DNA from 3 places in the Alsobacter sp. R-9 genome. Region 3 is predicted to be linked to each of the others. Evidence: predicted binding sites of a transcription regulator. Region 3 holds the regulator's gene; each other region holds the start of a gene.
What was found. Region 3 encodes PhoB, which activates phosphate uptake and scavenging genes when phosphate is short. Its sites were predicted from a motif close to TGTCATNNANCTGTCAT; they were not measured.
Positions count from the first base shown of each region.

Region 1: a site for PhoB is predicted at 4,731-4,747, ahead of pstS (phosphate ABC transporter substrate-binding protein PstS). Genes of this name have one in related genera too.
Region 2: a site for PhoB is predicted at 2,671-2,687, ahead of phnC (phosphonate ABC transporter ATP-binding protein). Genes of this name have one in related genera too.

Region 1 covers NZ_JBTSWJ010000010.1:176,636-183,674, reverse strand. Annotated here, with positions in the region: partial or broken gene ACX9GQ_RS17020 (GFA family protein) at 1-102, shown strand, start outside; gene phoU (phosphate signaling complex protein PhoU) at 125-826, opposite strand; gene pstB (phosphate ABC transporter ATP-binding protein PstB) at 843-1,616, opposite strand; gene pstA (phosphate ABC transporter permease PstA) at 1,616-2,470, opposite strand; gene pstC (phosphate ABC transporter permease subunit PstC) at 2,474-3,439, opposite strand; gene pstS (phosphate ABC transporter substrate-binding protein PstS) at 3,592-4,638, opposite strand; gene ACX9GQ_RS16990 (hypothetical protein) at 4,848-5,135, shown strand; gene purB (adenylosuccinate lyase) at 5,154-6,461, opposite strand; gene ACX9GQ_RS16980 (cyclase) at 6,804-7,039, shown strand, end outside.
Region 2 covers NZ_JBTSWJ010000016.1:56,471-63,509, reverse strand. Annotated here, with positions in the region: partial or broken gene ACX9GQ_RS21565 (arsenate reductase ArsC) at 107-639, shown strand; partial or broken gene ACX9GQ_RS21560 (aquaporin) at 633-1,292, shown strand; gene ACX9GQ_RS21555 (DUF1045 domain-containing protein) at 1,313-2,017, opposite strand; gene ACX9GQ_RS21550 (LbetaH domain-containing protein) at 2,010-2,627, opposite strand; gene phnC (phosphonate ABC transporter ATP-binding protein) at 2,807-3,610, shown strand; gene phnD (phosphonate ABC transporter substrate-binding protein) at 3,658-4,575, shown strand; gene phnE (phosphonate ABC transporter, permease protein PhnE) at 4,630-5,514, shown strand; gene phnE (phosphonate ABC transporter, permease protein PhnE) at 5,511-6,377, shown strand; gene phnG (phosphonate C-P lyase system protein PhnG) at 6,419-6,889, shown strand; gene phnH (phosphonate C-P lyase system protein PhnH) at 6,891-7,039, shown strand, end outside.
Region 3 covers NZ_JBTSWJ010000003.1:422,545-429,583, forward strand. Annotated here, with positions in the region: gene ACX9GQ_RS07505 (malate/lactate/ureidoglycolate dehydrogenase) at 1-502, shown strand, start outside; gene ACX9GQ_RS07510 (RraA family protein) at 516-1,226, shown strand; gene ACX9GQ_RS07515 (lysylphosphatidylglycerol synthase domain-containing protein) at 1,353-2,381, shown strand; gene ACX9GQ_RS07520 (ATP-binding protein) at 2,409-3,521, shown strand; gene phoB (phosphate regulon transcriptional regulator PhoB) at 3,585-4,292, shown strand; gene ACX9GQ_RS07530 (hypothetical protein) at 4,372-4,857, shown strand; gene ACX9GQ_RS07535 (GcrA family cell cycle regulator) at 4,863-5,387, opposite strand; gene ACX9GQ_RS07540 (acetylornithine transaminase) at 5,736-6,950, shown strand; gene argF (ornithine carbamoyltransferase) at 6,947-7,039, shown strand, end outside.

The sequences.
Region 1 (7,039 bases), on a different contig from region 3:
TACGAGCTCTGGACCATCCGGCGGGAAGCGTGGCTGCCGCCGTTCCCGCTGCGCCACCACTACGAGCGCGACCGGCCCTCGGAAGGGCGCTCCGAAGACTAGCCAGCCCTTTCCCCCGTATCGCTCAGGGAGCGCCGATCTCCGTGTCGCCCTTCGGCCGATCGACCGACAGGCTCTCGCCGGTCACCAGGTAGTACACCGTCTCGGCGATGTTGGTGGCATGGTCGCCGATGCGCTCGATGTTCTTGGCACCAAAGAGGAGGTGGGTGCAGAACCCGATGTTGCGCGGGTCCTCCATCATGTAGGTCAGCAACTCGCGGAAGACCGAGTTGTAGAGGTTGTCGATCTCCCCGTCGCGCTGCCACACCGCCAGCGCCGCCTGCGCGTCGCGCTGCGTGTAGGCGTCGATCACGGCCTTGAACTGGCTCAGCGCCAGCAGGCTCATGTGGTTGATGCCGGCGAGCAGCTTCTGCGGCGGGAACTGGCCTTCCATGGCCAGGATGCGCTTGCCCATGTTCTTCACGAGGTCGCCGACGCGCTCGAGGTCGTTGGCGATGCGGATCGTGGCGATCACGTCGCGGAGGTCCACCGCCATGGGCTGGCGGCGCGCGATGGTGAGGATCGCCTTCTCCTCCACCTCCCGCTGCAGTGCGTCCAGCTTCTGGTCGACCCCGATGAGGGACTGGGCGAGGCTCAGGTCCTGCCGCGACAGGGCGTCGATGGCGTCGGCCTGCATCTTCTCGGCAATGCCGCCCATCTCCGCAATCAGGCGCTGCAGGTCGGCGAGTTCCGCGTCGAAGGCGGATACGATGTGGTGGTCGCTCATGGGGCCTGTCTCCGCGTCAGCCGAACCGGCCGGTGATGTAGTCCTGCGTCGCCTGCTTCTTCGGCGCGGTGAAGAGCCGCGAGGTGTCGTCGAACTCGATCAGCTCGCCGAGATACATGAAGGCGGTGTAGTCCGACACGCGCGCCGCCTGCTGCATGTTGTGGGTGACGATGGCGATCGTGTACTGCGACTTCAGCTCGTCGATCAGTTCCTCGACCTTCGCCGTCGAGATCGGGTCCAGCGCGGAGCACGGCTCGTCGAACAGGATGACCTCCGGCCGCACCGCCACCGAGCGGGCGATGCACAGGCGCTGCTGCTGGCCTCCCGAGAGGCTGAGGCCCGAGGCGTCGAGCTTGTTCTTGACCTCTTCCCAGAGCGCCGCGCCCCGCAGCGCCTGTTCCACACGCCCGTCCATCTCGCTCTTCGGCAGGTCCTCGTAGAGGCGGATGCCGAAGGCGATGTTGTCGTAGATCGACATGGGGAAGGGCGTCGGCTTCTGGAACACCATGCCGATCTTGGCCCGCAGCAGGTTCAGGTCCTGCCCTGGCGCGAGGATGTTCTCGCCATCGAGGAGCACCTCTCCCTCCGCCCTCTGCTTGGGGTAGAGGTCGTACATGCGGTTGAGCACGCGCAGCAGCGTGGACTTGCCGCATCCCGAGGGGCCGATGAAGGCGGTGACCTTCCTGTCGTAGAGGGGAAGGCTGATGTCCTTCAGGGCAAGGTTCGAGCCGTAGTAGAACTTCAGCGAACGCACCGAGACCTTCTCGGCGGGAGCGGCATGGGCGGACATCACTTAGTCCTCGCTGCGAGCGTGCGCGCCACGACGGAGAGCGCGAGCACGGTCATGGTGATCAGGAGCGCCCCGGCCCAGGCCAACTCCTGCCATTCCTTGTAGGGGCTCATGGCGAACTGGAAGATCACCACCGGGAGGCTGGCGGTGGGCTGGGTCGGGTCGGCGTTGAAGAACTGGTTGTTGAGCGCCGTGAACAGCAGCGGCGCCGTCTCGCCGCTGATGCGCGCCACCGCGAGAAGCACGCCGGTGATCATGCCTGTCTGCGCGGCGCGGTAGACGACGCGGCGGATGACCAGGGACTGCGGCATCCCGAGCGCGAAGGCCGCCTCGCGCAGCGGCACCGGCACGAGCCGCAGCATGTCCTCGGTCGTGCGCAGCACCACCGGGATCACGAGGACCGACAGCGCCACGCCGCCGGCCAGCGCCGAGAACTGGCCGAAGGGCCGCACCAGGAGCTCGTAGATGAACAGGCCGACCACGATCGAAGGCGCGGAGAGCAGGATGTCGTTGATGAACCGCACCACTTCCGCGAGCCGCGTGCCGCGGCCGTACTCGGCGAGGTAGGTGCCGGCGAGGATGCCGAGCGGCGTGCCGATGACGACGCCGATCATCGTCATCATCAGGCTGCCCACGATCGGGTTGAGCAGGCCCCCCTTAGCGCCGGGCGGGGGGGTCATCTCGGTGAATACGGTGAGCGACAGCCCGGAGAGGCCTCGCCACACGAGCGCGCCCAGGATGATGGCGAGCGCGGCGAGGCCGATGGCGGTGGCGACGAGAGACAGCGACAGCCATACCCGGCTGCGGCAGGCCCGGGCCTCGTACTTGCCGCGCTTGGCGTCCGTGAGGGCCATGGCTCAGGCTCCCGCCTGCTTCTCGAGCCGCATCAACAGAAGCCGGGCCGCTGCGAGCACAAGGAAGGTGATGAAGAACAGGATGAGACCGAGGGCGATCAGCGCCCCGACGTAAAGGTCGCCGGAGGCTTCCGCGAACTCGTTGGCGATGGTCGCCGAGATCGTCGTGCCGGGTGAGATGAGCGACCCGGTCCAGCGGTGCACGTTGCCGACGACGAACGTGACGGCCATCGTCTCGCCAAGCGCCCGCCCGAGCGCCAGCATGATGCCGCCGATGACGCCCACCCGGGTGTAGGGGATCACGACGTGGCGGACGACTTCCCAGGTCGTCGCGCCGAGCCCGTAGGCCGATTCCTTCAGCATCGGCGGGACCGTCTCGAACACGTCGCGCGAGATGGAGGCGATGAACGGCAGGATCATGATCGCCAGCACCAGCGCCGCGGTGAGCAGGCCGACGCCGTAGGGCGGCCCCGCGAAGAGCACGCCGAGCACAGGGATATGGCCCAGCGTGTTGACGAGGAAGGGCTGCAGGGTGGCCTGGAGGAAGGGCGCGAAGACGAAGAGGCCCCAGATTCCGTAGATGATCGAGGGAATGCCGGCCAGGAGCTCGATGGCCGTGCCGATCGGACGGCGCAGCGGCATCGGGCAGAGCTCCGTCAGGAAGATCGCGATGCCGATGCCCACCGGCACCGCCAGCATCAGCGCAATGACCGAGGTGACCAGGGTGCCCAGGATGGGGGAGGCGGCACCGAACCGGTCGTTGACCGGGTTCCATCCGAAGGACGTGACGAAGCCGAAGCCGTACTCGGCGAAGATCGGCCAGGCACCCCGCACGAGCGACAGGATCACGCCACCGAGCAGGAGAAGGACGGCAACGGCGGCAGCGAGGGTCAGCCAGCGAAAGACCGTATCGCCGGCCCTGAAGCGCGCCAGCGCGCCGGCGCGGTCGACCGCTCCGGCGCTCCTCATCGCTTGCCGTTGCATCGATAGATCCACCATGTCGCCCCGCCCACGTCCTTGGCGCCGAGCCGGCCCGTCCGGCAGGAGCGGCCGCCCGGCGCGGGGGCGGACGCGAGAGGGGAGGGCGCGCCTGGCGCGCCCTCCCTAGCCTATTTTTCGATTCAGTTGGTGACCGCGAGGACCGGCTTGTTGCCGCTGTCGACGATCTGGCCCCAGCTCGCCTCGACCGCCTTCACGACCGTCTCCGGCATCGGGATGTAGTCGAGCTCCTCGGCCAGCTTGTCGCCCTTGCGGTAGGCCCAGTCGAAGAACTTCAGGGCCTCGCGGGCGGCGTTGGCGTCCTTCGGCTGCTTCGGCATGAGGATGAAGGTCGGCACCGTCATCGGCCAGCTCTCGGCGCCCGGCTGGTCGTTGAGCGAGATGCCGAAGCCCGGCGCGCTGGTCCAGTCGGCGTTCGATGCCGCCGCCACGAAGCTCTTCAGCTCAGGGGAAACGGCCTTGCCGTCCTTGTTGATCATCCGCGTGTGCGACAGCTTGTTCTGCTTCGCGTAGGCGAACTCGACGTAGCCGATGGAGCCCTTCGTCTGGGCGACGTTGGCGGCGACGCCCTCGTTGCCCTTGGCGCCGAGGCCGACCGGCCACTCGACCGCCGTGCCGACGCCGACCTTCGACTTGAAGTCAGGGCTGACGCGGGCGAGATAGTCCGTGAAGTTGAACGTCGTGCCCGAGCCGTCGGAGCGCCGCACCGGCAGGATCGGCTGCGCCGGCAGGGTCACGCCGGGGTTCAGCTTGGCGATCGCCGCGTCGTTCCAGGTCTTCACCTCGCCCAGGTAGATCCTCGCGACCGTCGCGCCGTCGAGCACGAGCTGGCCGGGGGCGATGCCTTCGACGTTCACGATCGGCACGATGCCGCCCATGACCATCGGGAACTGGACGAGGCCCGACTTGTCGAGGTCGGCGCCCTTCAGCGGCGCGTCGGTGGCGCCGAAGGTGACGGTGCGGGCCTGGATCTGCTTCACGCCGGCGCCCGAGCCGATCGACTGGTAGTTGAGCCCGAGACCCGTCTCCTTCTTGTAGGCATCGGCCCACTTCGCATAGACGGGGTAGGGGAAGGTCGCGCCTGCGCCGGAGATGTCGGCGGCGACGGCGGGCGTCACATACGCCGCGGCGGCGATGCCGGCGGCCATGACGAGAGACTGGAGCTTCACGGGGCTCTCCCTGTTTGGTGTCCGCACGGGCCGGGCCCGTGCCTTGGCGGAACCAACCTGCCCCGCCGACGCCACCTGCCTATGACGCGTCGATGACACCTGCATGACACCGTCGTCCCATCGGCGGTGACGCTTCCTTGAGCATTCGCGCGCAGCATGCGGACGCCGGTCGTCGCGGTCGCGGGCACCGGGGCGTCCCGGGGATCCCGATGCTGCAATCCATCGTCCCGCACCTTGCCTTCGCGATTTCGCTGGCCGCCCTGCTCGCCTACCTGCCGCTGCAGGTGATGACGCTCAGGCGATATGGCGGGTGGGCGTGGACGGCCGCAGCCCTGCCGCTCGTGGGGATCGTGACGCTGGCACTGATCCTCTTCGCGCAGGGCGCGAACCTCTGGCCGCTCACGCTCTTCCTGGGCGCGATGGCGGGGACCGGCTGGCTGCTGGTCCTCGCCTTTGTCCACAGGATCGTGCGCGGCAGCTGGTTCGGCGGCTCCTGAAGGAGCCGCTCCGCCGCCTTAAGCCTCGGCGAACACGCGGCGGAAGATCGTGTCCACGTGCTTGAGGTGGTAGCCGAGGTCGAAGAGCTCCTCGAGCTCGGCGTTCGTCAGGCGCGACGACACGTCGGGATCGGCCTTCAGCAGCGTCAGGAAGTCGCCTTCGCCGCGCCAGACCGGCATGGCGTTGCGCTGGACGAGCCGGTAGGCGTCCTCGCGGGAGACGCCCTTCTGCGTCAGTGCCAGCAGCACGCGCTGCGAGTGCACGAGCCCGCCGAGCCGGTCGAGGTTCTTCTGCATGTTCTGCGGATACACGACCAGCTTGTCGATGACGCCCGTGAGCCGCGCGAGCGCGAAGTCGAGCGTCACCGTCGCGTCCGGCCCCACCATGCGCTCGACCGACGAGTGGGAGATGTCCCGCTCGTGCCAGAGCGCCACGTTCTCCATGGCGGGCAGGGCGTAGGCGCGCACCATGCGGGCGAGGCCTGTCAGGTTCTCGGTGAGGACGGGATTGCGCTTGTGCGGCATCGCCGAGGAGCCCTTCTGGCCCTCGGAGAAGAACTCCTCCGCCTCGTAGACCTCCGAGCGCTGCAGGTGCCGGATCTCGATCGCCAGCCGCTCCACGGACGATGCGATCACGCCGAGCGTCGCGAAGAACATCGCATGGCGGTCGCGCGGGATGATCTGCGTGGACACCGGCTCCGGGGTGAGGCCCATCGCCTTCGCCACGTGCTCCTCCACCCGAGGGTCGACGTTGGCGAAGGTGCCGATCGCGCCCGAGATGGCGCAGGTGGCCACCTCCGCGCGCGCGGCGACCAGCCGCTGCCGCGCCCGCTGGAACTCGGCATGCGCGTAGGCGAGCTTCACGCCGAAGGTGGTCGGCTCGGCGTGGATGCCGTGCGAGCGGCCGATCGTCGGCGTCATCCTGTACTCGAAGGCCCGACGCCGCAGCGCCGCCAGCAGCGCGTCCAGATCCGCGATCAGCAGGTCCGCCGCACGGGTGAGCTGCACGGCGAGGCAGGTGTCCAGCACGTCCGAGGAGGTCATACCCTGGTGGACGAAGCGGGAATCCGGGCCGATGAACTCGCCGAGATGGGTGAGGAAGGCGATGACGTCGTGCTTCGTCTCGCGCTCGATGGCGTCGATGCGGGCCACGTCGAAGGTGGCCGAGCCGCCCTTCTCCCAGATCGTCCTCGCCGCCTCCTTCGGGATCACGCCGAGGTCGGCGAGCGCGTCGCAGGCATGGGCCTCGATCTCGAACCAGATCCGGAAACGGGTCTCGGGCGACCAGATGGCGACCATCTCGGGGCGGCTGTAGCGCGGGATCAACGATCTTCTCCGTCGGCGCGAAGGGTCGGACGCTTCCGCTCCGGCGGAAGTCATGACGGGCCACGCTCTCCGCAGTGCGGCGGGTCGGAACCGGGGTGGCGACCCTGAAAGCGTGCGGTGATCGCTATTGGATGGCCGTGCTCAATGCAAGCCGCACCAGCCAGAGCAGCCAATCCGGCTCAGTCCGGTCCGGATCGTGGCGGCCGATGGAAGGCCATCGCCGGACCAAACAACCTTGAGCTGCACTTTCGCGTGACCTGTCTTGTATCGGGAAAATCCCTCGCATTAACTCGCATGTGAACCCGCCCGAAGCGCTGGCGGGTCAGGGGAGAGGGGGATGTCATGGTCACGCTGTTCGTGAGGCACAAGGTTGCCGACTACGCCGCCTGGCGGAAGGTCTACGACGAGTTCCACAGGTCGCCCGCGACGAAGGACGTCCTGGCGCAGAGCGTCCACGTGGCGGTCGATGATCCGCTCGACGTCACCGTGACGCACGACTTCGAGACCCTCGCCGTCGCCCAGGCCTTCCTGGGCAGCGAAATCCTCAAGTCGACCATGGGCCGCGCCGGTGTGGCCGG
Region 2 (7,039 bases), on a different contig from region 3:
AGAGAGCCACCAGCCGGCTCTCCCGCGTAGGATTGCTGCGACGGCCACCCCGAGGTCTGCGCACCCCTCGGCGCTTCCTCCTTCGACTGCTGCCCGGAGACCATCGATGCCTGACCGTATGTTCAACGTCCTCTTCCTGTGCACCGGCAACACTGCCCGCTCCGTTCTCGCCGAGGGCATCCTGCGCAAGGACGGCGCCGGCCAGTTCCGGGCCTTCTCGGTCGGAAGCCAGCCCAAGGGCACGGTGAACCCTTTCGCCCTGAAGGTCCTCGACACCTTCGGCTACCCGACGGATGGCTACCGCTCGAAGTCGTGGAACGAGTTCGCGGGGCCGGGCGCCCCGACGATGGACTTCATCTTCACCGTCTGCGACAGCGCCGCCGGCGAAGCCTGCCCGGTGTGGCCCGGGCACCCGTCGACGGCGCACTGGGGCATCGAGGATCCGGCGACCGTGGAGGGCACGAACGTCGAGAAGGAGCGGGCGTTCGTCGAGGCGTTTCGTCTCATGCGCAACCGGATCGCCGCCTTCATCGCGCTGCCGGTGGAGAAGCTCGACGCCGCGACGCTGGGGCACGGCTGAGGGAAATCGGCCGCATGGACGGCGCATCTACGGATGCCGCGAAGGACCGCGCATCGTGACGAAGGTCGCGCTCTCCCGCAGGCTGCTCGCAGAGACCACGGGGGCAATGCTCCTTGTCGCGACCGTCGTCGGCTCGGGCATCATGGCCACGCGGCTGACCAAGGATGTCGGGCTCGCCCTGCTCGGCAACACGATCCCGACCGGCGCGATCCTCGTGGTGCTCATCCTCATGCTGGGGCCGGTGTCCGGCGCGCACTTCAATCCGGCGGTCAGTCTCGTGATGGTACTCAAGCGACGATTGTCGGGCCGCGACCTGATGCCCTACGTGACAGCGCAGATTGCAGGTGGACTCGCCGGCACGATGCTCGCCCATGCGATGTTCGAGTTGCCCCTCTGGCGATGGTCGCAGACCGTCCGGTCGGGGCCGGGACAGTGGCTGGCTGAGTTGGTGGCGACGTTCGGACTCGTCCTCGCGATCCTCGGCGTCTCGAAGCACCGGCCCGAGAGCGTTCCCCTGGCAGTGGGCCTCTACATTACCGCCGCCTACTGGTTCACGGCCTCGACGTCGTTCGCCAATCCGGCCGTGACTCTGGCGCGGGCAGCGAGCGATACCTTCGCCGGGATTGCGCCGGGCAATGTTGCTGCCTTCGTGTTCGCGCAATTCGCCGGGGCCATGGCGGCCCTGGGGTTCGGGAGCTTTCTCTTTGGCGACCGGAATCCGCGCCATGCGGATCATCCCGCCAGCGGGAATGCCTCCAGCACCGTGAAAGGCGAGCGCCGCTCGGCCTGGCGGAACATGGCAATCCGGTCGACGGTCAGGTTCGTCGGCATGACATCACGCAGTACCGCGGAGAGCGCGCTGCGCGTTGCTTCCCTTCTGGTTTCGTCGACGGCGCCGGACAGCGTCATGTGGAAACGGAACCGGTCGAGGACGTATGGGTAGCCATACCGGTCGAGATAGTCGCGTCCCCGGTCGTCGAGTTGCTCCGGCCGCCGCCGGGCCCGGTCCTCCGGCGAGAGCGGTGCCCTGAACGGCTCGAAGGCGGCGACGCACTCTGACGCCAGCGCGGATAGATCCTCCGACTGAATGAGGGGTACGAGCGCTATGAACGAACCCAGCGTTGCCACCTGGAGCGCCCCGCTGACGACTGGGCCCCGACGCCGCGCGAAGTACCGGATGGCCTCGACGAGGCCAGCCTCGGATGCTCCCTCCGCGAGGTGGAACGGAGCCTTCAGCGTGGCGTGGAAGCCGTAGCGACGCGGCTCCTGCGTCGCATCGTGCCAGCCCGCTTCTGTCCAGCCGGCGGGGATGGTCTGGGCGACAGGGCAACCGGAATAGGCGTCGTAGCCGATCAGCGCGCTCGCCGTCGTCCAGAGCGGATCGGACGGTGCCGGAGCGTAGTAGATCGCGTAGCGCGGAGATGCGGCCTCACCCACCGTGCTTCTCCAGGAAGGCCTCGGCGTCGAGGCTTCTGAATTCGGCCAGCGCACCGCGAAGCGCCTCGTGCTCCCAGTCCCACCAGGCCAGCGCCATCATGCGCTCAGCGACGGCCTCGGAGAAGCGGCGGCGCACGACCCGCGCCGGATTGCCCGCAACGATCGTGTAGGGGGCGACATCCTTCGTCACCACAGCGCCGGCGGCCACTACCGCGCCCGTACCGATGGAGCGACCGGCAAGCACGACGGCGCCATGGCCGATCCAGACGTCGTGTCCAATCGTCACGCCGTGGCTGCGTCGCCAGTCGAAGAACGAGGCCTCGTCCTGCTCCCCCGCGAAGTAGGCCGAGGCGCGGTAGGTGAAGTGGGACTGGCTCGCCCGGTGCATCGGGTGGTTGCCCGGGTTGATCCGCGTCATCGCGGCGATCGAGCAGAACTTGCCCACGGTTGCGTAGATGATGTCGCTGTCGTGGACGACGTAAGAGTAGTCGCCGAACGTCGTCTCCACGAGGCTGGTTCTCGCCCCCACCTCGGTGTAGCGCCCCAGCCGGCTGTCGCGGACCGTAGCAGTCGGATGGATGAGCGGGTCGAGCCCCAGCACCTTGCCCATGGCGTCCTCTCGAAACGGATCGATCCTCCTGTCGCAAGCAGCCATGACGCTCGCGTGACGGCGTCGTCCACAGCGCAACCGTCTGGCGCGCCACGGCTTCGTGTCGCGGACTGGCATGTCACGAGAACGTTGCCGGCCGGGACTAAAAATGCGCCAGCCGACGAAGCTGGAGGCAATGCATGCTGGTCATCGATGGACTGACACGGCGTTTCGGAAACAAGGCGGCCGTGGACGACGTCTCGCTGACGATCGAGCCGGGTTCGTTCGTCGGCGTCATCGGTCGCTCGGGCGCCGGCAAGTCCACCCTGCTTCGGATGATCAACCGTCTCGTCGACCCATCGCAGGGAACGATCCGTGCGGCGGGGACAGACATCACCGCGCTCAAGGGGCAGATGCTGCGCGACTGGCGCGCCGACTGCGCGATGATCTTCCAGCAGTTCAATCTCGTCGGGCGTCTCGACGTCCTGACCAACGTCCTGATGGGCCGGCTGAACAAGGTGCCGACCCTCAACGCCATGCTGCGGTTGTGGAGCGCGGAGGACCGCGCCGTCGCCCTGGCGGCCATGGAGATGCTGGACATCGCCGCGCTCGCCGCGCAGCGGGCCGACAGTCTCTCGGGCGGTCAGCAGCAGCGCGTGGCCATTGCACGCGCGCTGGTGCAGGAGCCGTCGATGATCCTCGCCGACGAGCCCATCGCCTCGCTCGATCCGCGCAACACGCGGATCGTCATGGATGCGCTCCTGCGCATCAACAAGCACTTCGGCATCACCGTCATCTGCAACCTGCACTCGCTCGACCTGGCGCGCTCCTACTGCGACCGCCTCGTCGGGATGTCCTCGGGCCGGATCGTGTTCGACGGGGCCCCCGTGGCGCTCACGGACGAGGTCGCCCGGGAGCTTTACGGGCTGGAAGCCGGAGACGTGATGGACCAGCCCGAACCCGCGGTTCGCACCCCTGCCGGAGTGGTGACCGCGGCCGCCTGAAGCAGCCCGCCTTCGAAGACCCATCAACCTGAACACTGGAGACAGCCATGATCAGCCGTCGCATGACGATCGCGTGCGGCCTCGCCGCAGCGACCGTTCTGACCGCACCCGCCGCCTTCGCCCAGGACTGGAAGGCGAAGTATCCCGAGATCACCTTCGCCTACATTCCGGCGGAGAACGCCGGCGGCGTGACCGAGCGCGTCGGTCCTTGGATGGAATGCCTGTCGCAGCAGATCGGCGTTCCGGTGAAGCTGCGCATCGCCAACGACTACGCGGCGGTGATCGAGGGGCAGCGGGCCGGCAACATCCACATCGGATATTATGGCCCGTCTTCCTACGCCCGCGCCTATATGACCGGCGTGAAGATCGAACCCTTCGCCATCGAGGTGAGCCAGGGCGGCGTGAAGGGCTACTACTCCGTCTTCTACGTGAAGAAGGACTCGCCCTACCAGAAGCTCGAGGATCTGAAGGGCAAGAACCTTGGTCTCGTGGACCCGAACTCGACTTCGGGCAACAACGTGCCGCGCTTCGCCCTCAACGCGATGAAGATCGACCCCGACCAGTTCTTCGGGAAGGTCGTCTACACCGGAAGCCACGAGAACGCGGTGCTGGCACTCGCGCAGGGCACCGTCGACGTCGCCGCCAACTGGTGGAATGCCGAGAACGACAGCAACCTGACCCGCATGGCGACGAAAGGCATGGCGAAGAAGGACGACTTCCGCGTCATCTACCGCTCGGAGATGATCGTGAACTCGCCGCTCGCCTATCTCTCCGACATGCCGGCGGACCTGAAGGCGAAGATCCGCCAGGCCGTGTTCGACAGCCCGAAGATCTGCAAGGCGGCCTTCGAGAAGCTCTCTGACGGCAAGAACGAGCCCTTCCAGCCGACCGACCACAAGGCCTACGAGCCGATCGTCGAGCTGAACAAGTTCGTCGACGAGCTGCGCAAGAAGAAGTCCTCCTGATCGGCCGCCCGGGGCGCCCCAGGCGCCCCGGGCTACCTGCTGGAAGAGGCCCCCGTGGCGACCACCGTTCCACAGCTTCCGGACGCGCAACTGCGGCCGCTGCAGCGCGCCTACGACGAGGCCGTCGCCGCGAAGCGCTGGCGCCTCGCACTCGGCGGCGTCGTGCTCGTGATGCTGGTCGTGGTGTCCGGGATCGTCGGCGAGGTCGACCTCGGCACGCTCGTCGCCAAGATCGGCAACTTCACCAACTACATCGGCCGCATCTTCCGCCTCGACAACGGCGCGCTGGTCTTCACCGACCCGGCGGAGTGGTTCTGGGGGCTGACGAAGTGGCTTCGCCTGATGGGCGAGACGCTGCTCATCGCCTACCTCGGCACGATCCTCGGGGCCGTCGGCGCGTTCCTGCTCTGCTTCTCCGCCGCCGCCAACCTCGCCCGCTCGACATGGGGCAGGATCGTGACGCGACGCGTCCTCGAATTCTGCCGGACGGTGCCCGAGATCGTCTTCGCCCTGATCTTCGTCGTCGCCTTCGGCCTCGGGCCATTGCCGGGCATCCTCGCCTTAACGATCCATTCGCTCGGCGCGCTCGGCAAGCTGTTCTCCGAAGTCGTCGAGAACATCGACATGAAGCCGGTCGAGGGTGTGCGGTCCACCGGCGCGACCTGGGCCGAGACGGTCCGGTTCGCGGTGGTGCCGCAGGTGCTCTCCAACTTCGCGAGCTACACGCTGCTGCGCTTCGAGATCAATGTCCGCGGGGCCGCGGTGATGGGCTTCGTCGGCGCCGGCGGGATCGGCCAGGACCTCGTCGAGGCGATCCGCAAGTTCTACTACTCGGACGTCAGCGCGATCCTGCTTCTCATTGTCGCCACCGTCGTCATCATCGACCTCGTCACCGAGCGCATCCGCCACGCGCTTCTGGGCTGGGAGGCACGGCCATGAAGGCGTCGATGCTCCTGCCGGACGCCTCGACCCGCGCCCGCCTCGAACGGGCCTATCCGCAGGCCTCCCGGCCGGACTGGCGGACGCGGGCCTTCGTCGTCGGCACGGTCGCCGCGCTCGCGGGCCTCTTCGTCGTCGGCTTCGCCACGCTCGGCGTGTCGTGGCATCGCGTGTTCACGGGCATCGGGGAATTGGGCCGGTTCGTCGTCATGATGATGCCGCCGGCGCCCGAGAGCTGGGCGCGATTCCTCGTCTATCTCCACTCGCTCGCCCAGACGCTCGCCATCGCGTTCCTGGGAACGCTGCTGGCCGCCATCCTCGCCTTCCCGCTTGGCTTCCTCGCGGCGCGCAACGTCGTGCCGCTGTGGCTGGCCCGCTTCGTGACGCGGCGCTCGCTCGACACCGTGCGCAGCGTCGACACGCTCATCTGGGCGTTGGTGTGGATTAACGTCGTCGGGCTGGGGCCCTTCGCGGGGATCCTGGCGATCATGACGTCGGACATCGGCGCCTTCGGCAAGCTCTTCTCCGAGGCGATCGAGGCGGCCGACCGCAAGCCGGTGGAGGGCGTGACCTCGACCGGCGGCAGCCGGCTGCACGCCGTCCGCTTCGGCCTCCTGCCGCAGGTGCTGCCGGTCGTGGCGAGCCAGGTCCTCTACTTCTTCGAGTCGAACACGCGCTCCGCGACCATCATCGGGATCGTCGGCGCCGGCGGCATCGGCATGCACCTCTACGAGCAGATCAAGATCCTCGAATGGCCTGTCGTGTCGTTCCTGATCCTCATGATCCTCGTCACGGTGACGATCATCGATGCGATCTCCTCGCGCCTGCGCTTCTCGATCATCGGCTCGCCGACGCGCCCCTGAAACGTCATCGACCTGTCACTGGCTAGGCCTAGCAAGCACCCATGCCGAACGCATTCCGCACCGCATCCGCAGACGCCGCTCTGGTCGAGGCGCGGCGTCACGTCATGGCGCTCGCCGCCCGGGCGACGACCGCGGAATTGGAGGGCGCCGTCCGCGCGCTCCACCACGGGCCGGTCGATGAGGTCCGCCGCCCCGAGACCGGGCTTGTCATGGTCCGCGGCCGCACCGGTGGCGACGGGGCGCCGTTCAACCTCGGCGAGGCCACGGTGACCCGTGCCGCGGTCCGGCTCCCGACGGGACAGACCGGGTTCTCCTACCTCCTCGGCAGGGATGCTCTCAGGGCCCGTCATGCGGCCGTCCTCGATGCGCTGGTTCAGGCGCTCGGCCCTGCCGACGTCCTGAGGCAACTCGCGGGCGTCGAGGCCCGCATCCAGTCTGAGGACGAGACGACATCCCGCCAGGCGGCAGCGACGCGTGTCGACTTCTTCACCATGGTTCGCGGCGAGGACTGAGATGACGGACCTCCAGGCAACCGCATCCGGCGGAACGGCCATCCCCGACAGCGTGCGCACGGCACAGGCCGTGTTCCGATCGGTCATGATGGCACTGGCCCAGCCCGGCAGCCTGCGGACCCTGCATGCGCCGATCCAGGGCCCCGGCCG
Region 3 (7,039 bases):
CCGGGTCGCCTACAACAAGGGCATTCCGCTGCCGCCGGACACGCTTCTCGACCACGAGGGCGAACCCACCACCAACCCGGCCCACATGTTCGAGGAGCCGCTCGGCGCCATCCTGCCCTTCGGCGGGCACAAGGGCTGGGCGCTCGGCCTCGCCTGCGAGCTCATTGCGGGCGCGCTGACGGGTGGCGGCACCATGAACGGCCGCCGGAAGCGGCCGGCCATCATCAACAACATGGTGTCGTTCGTCATCTCGCCGGAGGCGATGGGCACCAGCGAGCGGTTCAACGAGCAGATGGAGGCCTTCATCGCGTGGGCGAAGTCGCCGCCGCCGGGCCGCGAGCCCACCGTGCTCCTGGCCGGCGAGCCGGAACTCGCCATGCGCGCCGCGCGGCTCTCCGGCGGCATCCCCGTCGACACGACGACCTGGGAGCAGATCCTCGCCTCGGGAGAGACGGTCGGCATCGACCGCGCCCGCCTGTCGGCCGCAGCCGGCCTGTCCTGATCCGGAGCATCCCATGAGCACCGAACCGTTGCCGCGTAGCGTCCTCGACGCCCTTGGCCGCTACGACACGCCGACCATCTGCAACGCTCTCGAGCTGGTGGTGCCGGAGCGGCGTCTCACCGGCTACACCGTCCGCCCGCTCGTCTGCCCGTTCCCGGACCTGCCGCCCATCGTGGGTTATGCCCGCACGGCCACGATCCGCGCCACGACCGCTTCGGCGCGCGGGAAGCAGGAGGAGCGCGCCCTGCGGCTCTCCTACTATGACTACGTCGGCAGCGGCGCAGGGCCGCGGATCAGCGTCATCCAGGACCTGGACGGCGAGCAGGCCGGTTTCGGCGCATTCTGGGGCGAGGTGCACAGCGCCGTCCACAAGGCGCTCGGCTGTCTCGGCGTCGTCACCGACGGCAGCATCCGCGACATTCCGCAGTGGGCGGAGGGATTTCAGGCGCTCGCCGGCATGATCGGGCCCTCTCATGCCCACGTCCATCTCGCCGGCTTCGGCGAACCCGTGAAGGTCGCCGGGATGACCGTGCGCTCGGGCGACCTCGTCCATGCGGACAGGCACGGCGCCGTCGTCATTCCGGTCGACGTCGCCGCGAAGGTTCCCGCAGCCGCCGATCTCTGCGCCCGGCGCGAGGAGCCCATCCTGGCCGTGGCCCGGAGCCGGGACTTCTCGCTCGAGAAGCTCCGCGATGCGCTCTCGCGCGCCGACGAGATCCACTAGGCCGGCCCTTCCGACCCTGGCGCGCGGCCGCCGGCCCGCCCCGGCATTTCGCCGCGCCGGGTTGCCGTGCGCCGCCGACGCTGCGATAGAGGCGGCGCGACGCCATCGTCCGGCAGGAACGCTTGCATGCAGACCAGCGCCCCCCCTCCCGAGGGGCATGACGAGGAGGAAGGCAGCGGCATCGTCCGCTCCCGCTCCCGCTGGCGCTGGATCGGGTCTGTCCTCAGCGTCCTGCTCTTTGCCCTCTCCATCGTCGTCCTCTGGCAGATCCTCAAGCAGGTCCGTTTCGAGGACGTGACGGCGGCCTTCGCAGGAAAGGCGCGCGAGCAACTGGCGCTCGCCTTCCTTTTCACCGTGCTGAGCTATGCGCTGCTCACAGGGTACGACGCGCTCGCCCTGCACCAGATGCGCGCGAAGATCGCCTACCGCTTCACGGCGCTCGCGTCCTTCACCAGCTACGCCATCTCGTTCACGCTCGGCTTCCCGCTCTTCACGGCGGGCGCCGTCCGCTACTGGATCTACGCCCCGCGCGGGCTGCCTGCGAGCAAGGTCGCCGGCCTGACGCTCATCGCCGGCTCCACCTTCCTCATCGGCATGGGCGCCGTGGTCGGCGCGGGGCTGGTCTTCCGGGCGGAGGCCATCGCCGAGATCAACCGGCTGGCGGTGTCCGTGAACCGGCTCATCGGCATCGCCGTGCTGGGCTGCATCGGCGCCTACATCGTCTATTCGTGGCTCGGCCGGCGACGCATCCGCATCGGCCGCTGGCGGCTGGAACTCCCGAGCTTCAGGGTGTCGGTCGGGCAGATCCTGCTCGGCGTCGGTGACGTCTGCTGCGCCGCCACCGTGCTCTACGTGCTGCTGCCCGCCGGATACGGCGTCGAATTCGGGACCTTCGCCGCGGTCTACGCCTTCGCCTGCATCCTCGGCATGGTCAGCCACGCCCCGGGCGGGCTGGGCGTGTTCGAGGCGACCATCCTGCTCGCCTTCTGGCGCCTGCCCTACGAGGGGCTGATCGGCGCGTTGCTGCTGTTCCGCATCTGCTACTACCTCGTGCCGTTCGTCATCGCGCTTCTCGTGCTCGGCGGGCTCGAGATCGCCACCCGGGTCCGGGCCTTCCGGGCGCGGGTGGAAGAAGGCACGGTCCGCGAGGACTGACACGCCACCGTCGCACGACGCATGACCATGATGCTGCGACCGGAGGAGACCATGCCGCGCGTCGACGATCCCGATCCGTCCGGGCAGGCCCTGATGCGGGCCATCCTCGCCGCGCTGTCCGATCCGGCCATCGTCACGGATCCCGGCGGCGTCGTGCTGGCCTTCAACGCATCCGCCGGCGCGGCATGGCCGGCGCTGGCCGCCGGCCGGCCGCTCTCCTTCGCCGTTCGCTCTCCGGACGTGGTGGACGCACTGCGACGGCTGCGCGACGGGGAAACCCGCGTGATCGGTTCCTATGCGGAGCGCGTTCCCGTCGAGAAGTTCTTCGACGTGACCGCCAGCATCCTCGCGCCGGACGCCGGGCGCGGCGAGCCCTCGGCGCTGCTCCTGTTCCGCGACCGCACCGAGCAGCAGCGCCTCGACATGATGCGCGTCGACTTCGTCGCCAACGCCAGCCACGAACTGCGGACGCCGCTGGCCTCCGTCCTCGGCTTCATCGAGACGCTCCAGGGGCCGGCCCGCGACGATGCGGTGGCGAGGGAACGGTTCCTCGGCATCATGCGCGAGCAGGCCCGGCGCATGGCCCGGCTGATCGACGACCTCCTGACGCTGTCGCGGGTCGAGATGGCCGAGCATCGCCGCCCGGAGGCGCCGGTCGACCTGGGCGCCGTCGTCCGGCAGGTGATGGACACGCTGCGGCCCCTCGCGGACGACAGGGGCGTCGCCCTCGCCCTCGACCAGCGTCTCCCGGCACCGGTCGTGCCCGGCGACCGGGACGAGCTGCTGCGGGTCGTCGAGAACCTGATCGAGAACGCGATCAAGTACGGACAATCCGGCGGAAAGGTCGATGTCACGCTGGACGAGGAACCGGACGCGGGCACCGGCGGGACGGTTCGCCTGTCGGTCCGGGACTACGGGCCGGGGATCGCGCCCGAGCACGTGCCGCGCCTCACCGAGCGGTTCTATCGCGTGGACACCGGTCAGAGCAGGGTCCAGGGAGGCACGGGTCTGGGCCTTGCCCTCGTCAAGCACGTCCTCAACCGCCACCGCGGACGCCTTGTGATCGAGAGCCGCCCGGGCGAGGGCGCCACCTTCCGGGTCCTTCTTCCCTCGAGGGTCGAAGACGGCCGCGTCGGCTGACGGGTGTTATAAAAGCGTCATCCCGCAGTCATAGAAGGAACGCGTCCCAGCGGGGGTGTGACCATGGCGAGCGTGCCGCGAATCCTGATCGTCGAGGACGAGGAGCCGCTGACCCTGCTCCTGCGCTACAATCTCGAGTCGGAAGGCTATGCCGTGGAAACCGTTGCGCGCGGTGACGACGCGGAGCTGACCCTGCGCGAGACCGTTCCCGACCTTGTCCTTCTCGACTGGATGCTGCCCGGCCTGTCGGGGATCGAGCTCTGCCGCCGGCTGCGGCAGCGCCCCGAGACGCAGCGGCTTCCCGTGATCATGCTCACCGCCCGCGGAGAGGAGAGCGAGCGCGTCCGCGGCCTCGCCACCGGCGCCGACGACTACATCGTCAAGCCGTTTTCGGTGCCCGAGCTCCTCGCCCGCGTGCGGGCCCTGCTGCGCCGGGCCTCCCCCGAACGCGTCGCGAGCGTTCTGGAGGCCGGCGACATCGCGCTCGACCGCGAGACGCGGCGCGTGCGCCGGGGCGGCCGGGAACTGCACCTCGGGCCTACTGAATTCAGAATGCTGGAGTTCCTGATGGAGAAGCCGGGCCGGGTCTTCAGTCGCGCCCAGCTTCTCGACGGCGTGTGGGGCATGGACAGCGAGATCGACGAGCGCACCGTCGACGTCCATGTGGGCCGCTTGCGCAAGGCACTCAACCGTCCGCGGGAGCGTGATCCGATCCGCACGGTGCGCGGCGCCGGGTATTCCTTCGACGAGACCTTCTCCCGCCGCGCCTGAAGGGTTGCACGACGCCGCACTGTCCGGCGCGCATGGCTCCCCGCTTGGCCCGGAGGGGCGACGCGGCTACGCTCTTCCCATGTCGGAGATCCGGACCCGTCCCATCCGCCGCCCGCCGCCGGCGCGCCCGCCCGAGCGACGGCCCGCGCCCGCCATCGCCGAGGCTCTGGCGGGGATCGTCCTGCGCGTGCCGACGTCCCGCATCGCCCTGCGCCAGTCGCCGACGACCTTCTCGGTCGAGGGAACCGGTTCGCCGGGCCTCTGCTGGTTCTTCATCGGGCTCGACGTCCGCCGCGGTCGCTACGAGGTCCATGTCGAGGACGTCGAGCAGCACGGCAGCCTGCGGGGCCTGCGCCACGGCGAGCTCGAAGCGGTGCTGAGGGCACTGGTGGCGGGAGAGGTCTGGGTCGTCTCGACGGTCGATCGCCGGGCTTCACGCACGCGCATCCGCCTGCGGGAGCCCGGGCTTTCAGACTGGGTTCACCGGCGCTCGCGCTGGCTCGTGCCGCGCCGCCCCGGATACCGGCGGCAGCGCTTTGCCGACTATCGCGACGACGGCGCCTGAGCGGCCTAGTCGCGCGCGACGGTCCGGTTGCGGTCGCGGCGACGCTCCAGCGACGGCTGATAGGCGATCTGCGCGTGATAACCGCAATAGGGGGTGCCGGGCGGGGACTTCGCGCCGCAGAAGCGGAAGTCCGGCGACGTCGGGTCGCCATGCGGCCAGCGGCACATGGATTCCCGCAGCTCCATGATCGTGACCCGCTCCGACATCGGGATCACCACCTCCGGCGCGGGCGCCGGGGCCACGTGAACGACGGGGGCCGGCGTCGGCGCCGCCTTCGGGCTGAGCGCGAGGTTGCCGCGCACGGCGGGCCCGTGGCTCATCGGATGGCTGGGCGCGCGGGTGGTCTTGCGCGGCCGTGCGGCCTGCGGCGCCGGCGCCTTGGCGCGACCCGACAGTCCAAGGCGGTGCACCTTCCCGATCACGGCGTTGCGCGTCACGCCGTTTCCGAGCTCGGCGGCGATCTGGCTGGCGCTGAGACCCTGGTTCCAGAGTTTCTTCAGCAGCTCGACGCGATCGTCGTTCCAGGACATCGGCCTCATCCCCGTCTGTGTTGAGCGGCGCCTCGAATCCGCCTCCGTTCGCTCCCCCCGTTCCCCGGACGAGCGCACGCAAGATATCGATGGTTCCGTAGTTTGCCGCACCAGATGTCGTATTCGACAGGGGCGAACCTACGCCAGCCGCGGACTCCGGTGCAACCGGACAGTCCGCCGGTCCCGCGTTTTCAACAAGGATCGTGGCGCCACCGCGGCGGGGGTGCCGCGACGCTCGCGCGCAGCCGCGCGTTGACAAGAAGAAAGGCCTGCCACATTAGTTTTTCGGTCGTGCCGCCCGTGTCGGGCGGCTTTTTGATTTTGCAGGCCCGAACGAGAGACAGGACCATGGCCTCCGTGAACCAGACACCGTCGCCGCTGCTGCCAACCTTCGCGCGCGCCGAGCTGTCGTTCGAGCGAGGCGAGGGGCCGTGGCTCATCACCGATCGAGGCGACCGCTACCTCGACTTCGGCTCGGGCATCGCCGTCAACGCGCTCGGCCACGCCCACCCCCATCTCGTCGCCGCCCTGAAGGAGCAGGCGGAGAAGGTGTGGCACGTGTCCAACCTCTACCGGATCCCGGAAGGGGAACGGCTGGCGCAGCGGCTCGTCGACAACACGTTTGCCGACCACGTCTTCTTCACCAACTCCGGCGCCGAGGCGCTGGAGTGCGCGATCAAGATGGCGCGCAAGTACCACCACGCGAACGGCCATCCGGAGCGCTTCCGGATCGTCACCTTCGAGGGCGCCTTCCACGGCCGCACGCTGGCGACCATCGCAGCCGGCGGGCAGAAGAAGTACCTCGAGGGCTTCGGCCCGAAGGTCGAGGGCTTCGACCAGGTGCCGTTCGGCGACCACGAGGCGCTCAAGGCCGCCATCGGCCCGGAGACCGCTGCGATCCTCGTCGAGCCCGTGCAGGGCGAGGGCGGCGTGCGCCCCGTGCCGCCGCAATGCCTGCGCGGCCTGCGCGAGCTGTGCGACCAGCACGGCCTGCTGCTGATCTTCGACGAGGTGCAGACCGGCGTCGGGCGCACCGGCAAGCTCTTCGCGCACCAGAAGGTGGGCGTCACGCCGGACATCATGGCGATCGCCAAGGGCATCGGCGGCGGCTTCCCCGTCGGCGCCTGCCTGTCGACGCGCGAGGCCGGCAAGGGCATGACGGCAGGGGTCCACGGCACCACCTTCGGCGGCAATCCGCTGGCGATGGCGGTGGGCAACGCCGTTCTCGACGTCGTGCTGGCGCCCGGCTTCCTCGAGCATGTCGAGCGCATCGCGCTTCTCATGAAGCAGCGCCTCGCCGAGCTCAAGGACCGCCATCCCTCGATCATCGAGGAGATCCGCGGCGAGGGCCTCCTCGTCGGCATCAAGTGCCGCGTGCCGAACACGGACCTCGCCGCCGCCGCGCGGGCGGAAAAGCTGCTCACCGTGCCGGCCGGTGACAACGTGCTTCGCCTGCTGCCGCCGCTGACCATCGACGAGGCGATCGTGACCGACGCCGTCGCGCGGCTCGACCGCGCCGCGACGGCGCTGGAGGCGGCCGCGGTCAAGGGGGCGGCCGAATGACGGCGGCCCCCCGGCATTTTCTCGACCTCGCGGACTTCGACGGACAGCAGCTCCGGCGCATCGTCGATGCGTCGGCCCGTCTCAAGACG